One region of the Mycolicibacterium psychrotolerans genome, then DNA from elsewhere that is predicted to be linked to it. Evidence: predicted binding sites of a transcription regulator. Region 1 holds the regulator's gene; the other holds the start of a gene.
What was found. Region 1 encodes LexA, which represses DNA repair genes until DNA is damaged. Its sites were predicted from a motif close to CGAACANNTGTTCG; they were not measured.

Region 1 (2,396 bases):
CCTCGGCTCGCTGGGATCGACCTCGCTGGGGTCGGCCGCGCCTCCGACGCCGGCCAGTCCGCCCGAGGGTTACGAACCGGGCCGGGCGGGCTTCTGGGGAGGGCAGGAGCCGTCGACGAACTCGGCGGAGACCCCGTCCTACGCCGAGCAGGACGACCCCGATGCCGTGGACACCGCACCGACGCGCGTTCCGACGCCGACCGAGGTGGCCGCCGATGACGGTCCTCCCGACGCCGACGTCGACGTCGATGGCCCCCCCGACGTCGATGCCGACGCCGACCGCGAACCGTTGGTGGCAGACGAGCCTGACCCGGTGCCGGTACCCGCAGCCGTGCCGGTCTTCGACCGCGATGCGGTCACCGACACCGGCAGACATGCCCGCATCGACATCGACGAACCGGCGCCGATGGGCACCGCGCTGCACCTTCCCCTCGACGATCCGGATGAGGTGCCGGACGGCTACCCCGTCAAGGCCGACACCAGATCAGGGCTGTACTGGACGCCGGGCAGCGCCGACTATGAGGGTGCGCCCGCCGAGATCTGGTTCGCCACCGAGGAGATCGCGCGCACGAACGGGTTCGTCCGCGGCGACTGACCGGCCGCGCCCATGGTGGCCGGTCAGATCTTGCGGATGACCGTCACGACCTTGCCGAGCACGGCGGCGTCGTTGCCGGGGATCGGATCGAACGCGGGGTTGTGCGGCATCAGCCAGACCTGTCCGCGCGTCCGCTTGAATGTCTTCACCGTGGCCTCGCCGTCGATCATCGCGGCCACGATGTCACCGTTGTCGGCGACGTTCTGCTGACGGACGACCACCCAGTCGCCGTCGCAGATGGCAGCGTCGATCATCGATTCGCCGACCACTTTGAGCAGGAACAGCGAGCCCTCGCCGACGAGCTCGCGGGGTAGGGGGAAGACATCCTCGACGGCCTCTTCGGCCAGGATGGGTCCACCGGCGGCGATGCGGCCCAGCACGGGCACGAACGTCGGCTCGGGCAACGCGTCGGAGCCGGCGACGTCGGTGGAGACGGGCGGTGTGGCGGCGTCGTCGATGCCGCGGACGTCGACCGCGCGGGGACGGTTGGGATCGCGGCGCAGATAGCCCTTGCGCTCGAGGGTGCGCAGCTGATGTGCGACCGAGGAGGTCGAGGTGAGGCCGACGGCATCGCCGATCTCCCGGATGCTCGGTGGGTATCCCCGCGTGGTGACCGAGGAACGGATGACCTCGAGGATGGTGCGCTGACGTTCGGTCAAGCCCGTTCCGCGGTCGCGGCGGGCGGGGGAGCCCTGGCCGGCTGTGCTGTCGCTGCTGTCATCGCTCATGGCCTCGAATGTAACGCGGCGCGCCGCCGGAATCAAACATGTGTTCGAGGCGTGTCGGGATCCGTTCGGTCGAACGTGCGGTCGAGTCGACTTGTCGGTGGCCTGGGTTAGCGTTCGCAACAGTTCGATCACATGTTCTATTCATCGAACACATGATCGACTAGGGTTCGAACACAGGAGCGAATGGCTCACCGACCGAGAGGCAGACAGATGACCGTTCTCCACACTTCCGACCTCTGGGACATGCCGGCTCGCAGTGCGCGTCCGGTGCGGGTCGGCCACCCGCGCCGCACGCCCGCCGCACGCCGGCCGCGCTCTCAGCGCCCGGCGGGAGCGCCGATGGCGTATCGCGGCAGCGGGGTGCTCGCGTCCCGGGCATCGCACCGCCGCCGTCCGATCACGCCCGCCGCCACCGTGCTGCTCGCCCTCGTCGCGGCCGCCATCACCGTGTGGCTGGGACTGGTGGCCCAGGCCGGTGGAGTTCTCGGAGGACAGACCGAGGTGCCCGGCAGGCTCGCGGTCGTCCAGGTCCAGACCGGCGAGTCCCTGCAGCACGTCGCCCAGCGGGTGGCGCCCGACGCGCCGGTCGCCGACGTCGTCGACAAGATCCGCGAGCTGAACAGGCTCGAGACGGTCGCGCTGGACGCTGGTCAGACCCTCATCGCGCCGGTCGCCTGACCCGAGCGATCGCCATGCACGACCAATCCTGCACGCGATCTGCGTCGGCTGTGCCCGCGGGGAACGCGCCGTCGGCTCCGCTGCTGCGCTGTGTCCGCGCAGCGCAGGTACGCTCGAAGACGTTCGAAGCGGTCTGCCGGTGCGGTGAAGGAGCGGTGATGCACTGTCCGTTCTGCCGTCACCCCGATTCGCGGGTGGTCGATTCCCGCGAGACCGATGAAGGTCAGGCCATCCGGCGGCGCAGATCGTGCCCCGAGTGCGGGCGCCGCTTCACGACGGTGGAGAGTGCCGTGCTGGCCGTGGTCAAGCGCAGTGGCGTCACCGAACCCTTCAGCCGCGAGAAGGTCATCAAGGGCGTGCGCCGGGCGTGCCAGGGTCGGCAGGTCGACGACGAC
Region 2 (2,396 bases), 1.8 Mb from region 1:
GAGCGCTGCCTGCGCGCGCTGTTCGTAGCTCTGCCGCTTGGTGGTGTCGAACTCGAGGAAGACGTTGTCCAGGCCGAGCTTCCGGTTCATCCAGCGTCGTCCGCGCGGGCCCAGCATCTGGGCGGCCTGCGCGGTGAACCGCAGGAACGGCGGCACGGACACGTGTGTCTTGGGCTTGTTGAGTGTCTTCACGATGGCCGCCGCGATGTCTTCGGGCTCAACGGGTTTGGTGCCCGGCGTCTCCTTCGTGCCGGAGATGAGCTCGGTGTTGGTGAAGGGCGGCATCACCACCGACACATGCACGCCGTGCGGTGCGGCCTCGTCGGCCAGCGCGGCGGACAGTCCGACGACGCCGAACTTCGCTCCCACGTAGACGACCTGTCCCGGCACCGGGATGACGCCCGACAGCGACGCGATGTTGATGATGTGGCCGCGCCGGCGGGCGATCATGTCGGGCAGGGCGAGTTGGCATCCGGCGATGACGCCGTACAGGTTGACCTCGATCGACGACCGGATCGACTGCTCGGACTGCTCGAGGAACGGCCCGATCGGCATGACGCCGGCGTTGTTGATCAGCACGTCGATGTGGCCGCCACCGTCGGTGCGGGCCTTGTCGAGGAAGGTCGCGAACGACTCGCGATCGGTGACGTCCAGCGGGTAGCCGGACACCGGTCCGAGGCTGGAGAGCTTGGCGACCGACGATTGCTGCAGGGCCACGTCGCGGTCGCCGATGACGACGCGTGCGCCGCGCTGGAGCAGGGCGGTGGCGGTCGCGTATCCGATGCCTCGTGCCGCCCCGGTGATGGCGATGGTCTTACCGCGGATGTTGTCCATGCGGCCGAACTTTACACGTGTCAAGTTTTGGGCGGAAGTGCCCGGGTGCGTACACCTGTTTGAACCCCCGTAGAGCATCTATCCACAGATTTCTTGGCACCGCCCGACTTATCCACAGCGCGATGTCGGAGGCCGCTGAGCTGCATAGATTTCGATATTATCGAACGTATGTACGACTCCGTGGTGCCGGCGGTGGCGTCGCTGGCTGGTGCCGGGGATGCGGATCTGGTCGACATCGTGCGCGGGTGTGGTGCGGCGGCGGCGCGGGCCGAGGCGGTCAAGCTGGCCGCGATCGTCGAGTTGTGGGAGCGCCGCCGCCGGCCCGAGCGGGCGCGGTGGGCCTGTGATGACTGGGATGCCACAGCCGCCGAGATCGGGTGTGCGCTGAACATCAGCTCCGGCCGCGCCTCGGGACAGATGGATCTGGGGTTGGCGTTACGTGACCGCTTCCCGAGGCTGGGGCGGCTGTTGGCGGCCGGGCAGGTGCCCGTGACCTTGGTGACGACGATCGTGTTCCGCGCCGCCCTGGTGGTCGATCCCGCCGTGCTGGCCCGGTTGGACGGCGTGTTCGTCGATGCCGTGCGCGCGTGGGGGCTGCTGTCGCAGAAAAAACTCGAGACCGCGATCGACGCGTGGATCGAGCGGTACGACCCCGATGCGGTGCGCCGACTGCGCACCGGGATGGCGGGCCGCTCGTTCACCCTCGGCGACCGCGACGACCGCACCGGGCTGACCAGCGCGTTCGGGAGACTGGCCACCCCGGATGCGGCGCTGTTGGCCCACCGGCTGGGCGTGATGGTCTCCTCGGTGTGCGAGGACGACCCGCGCACGATGGATCAGCGCCGCGCCGATTCACTCGGGGCGATCGCGGCCGGATCGTTGGTGTTGTCCTGCCGCTGCAGCACCACCGACTGCCCGGCCGCGCAGGTCGATGACGGGCGCGCGTCGAGTTTCAGGATCGGCGTCGTCGCCGACCGCAGCGCCCTGGACGCCAGCCCCGACCCCCAGATGCACGGCGACCCCACCCATTCGCAGCCTGAGCCGGAAGCCCGGCAGCCAGAACCACCGTCAGAACCGGCGGCACAGCCCGACCCCGCACCGTCACCTGCGCCCGAGCGGCGTACTGCGGCGGTGATCCCCGGCTTCGGGTGCGCGATCGTGCCGGCGCCGCTGCTGGCCGAGTTGATCGCCCACGGCGCCGGCGTGCGCGTGCTGGACAACATCGAGGCCATCACCGCCACCGACGGCTACCGGCCCTCGGCCGCGCTGGACCGCTTCGTCCGCGCGCGGGATCTGACGTGCCGTTTCCCCGGCTGCGACCGGGCCGCGGTGTTCGCCGACATCGACCACACCCAGCCCTACCCGCACGGCGCCACCCACCCGGCCGGCATCAAATGTTACTGCCGCAAACACGATCGGCAAAGGCACTGCTCCACCTGAGGAGATACAGGCGGCGCGTGAGGTTCTTAGTAACTACCGGCTCGCGCATGCCTTCCCGCTGAATGCGGTGACCATGACGGTTAAGCAGCGGGCGCTGGCTGTGAATCCGAATGCGATTGTCG

Region 2: a site for LexA is predicted at 883-896, ahead of G6N45_RS02020 (HNH endonuclease signature motif containing protein). Genes of this name have one in related genera too.

What each region holds. Positions count from the first base shown of each region.
Region 1 is NZ_AP022574.1:4,352,071-4,354,466, reverse strand. It holds gene G6N45_RS21150 (LGFP repeat-containing protein) at 1-595, shown strand, start outside; gene lexA (transcriptional repressor LexA) at 619-1,323, opposite strand; gene G6N45_RS21140 (LysM peptidoglycan-binding domain-containing protein) at 1,534-2,001, shown strand; gene nrdR (transcriptional regulator NrdR) at 2,160-2,396, shown strand, end outside.
Region 2 is NZ_AP022574.1:397,621-400,016, reverse strand. It holds gene G6N45_RS02025 (SDR family oxidoreductase) at 1-834, opposite strand, end outside; gene G6N45_RS02020 (HNH endonuclease signature motif containing protein) at 1,003-2,274, shown strand; gene G6N45_RS02015 (RelA/SpoT domain-containing protein) at 2,348-2,396, shown strand, end outside.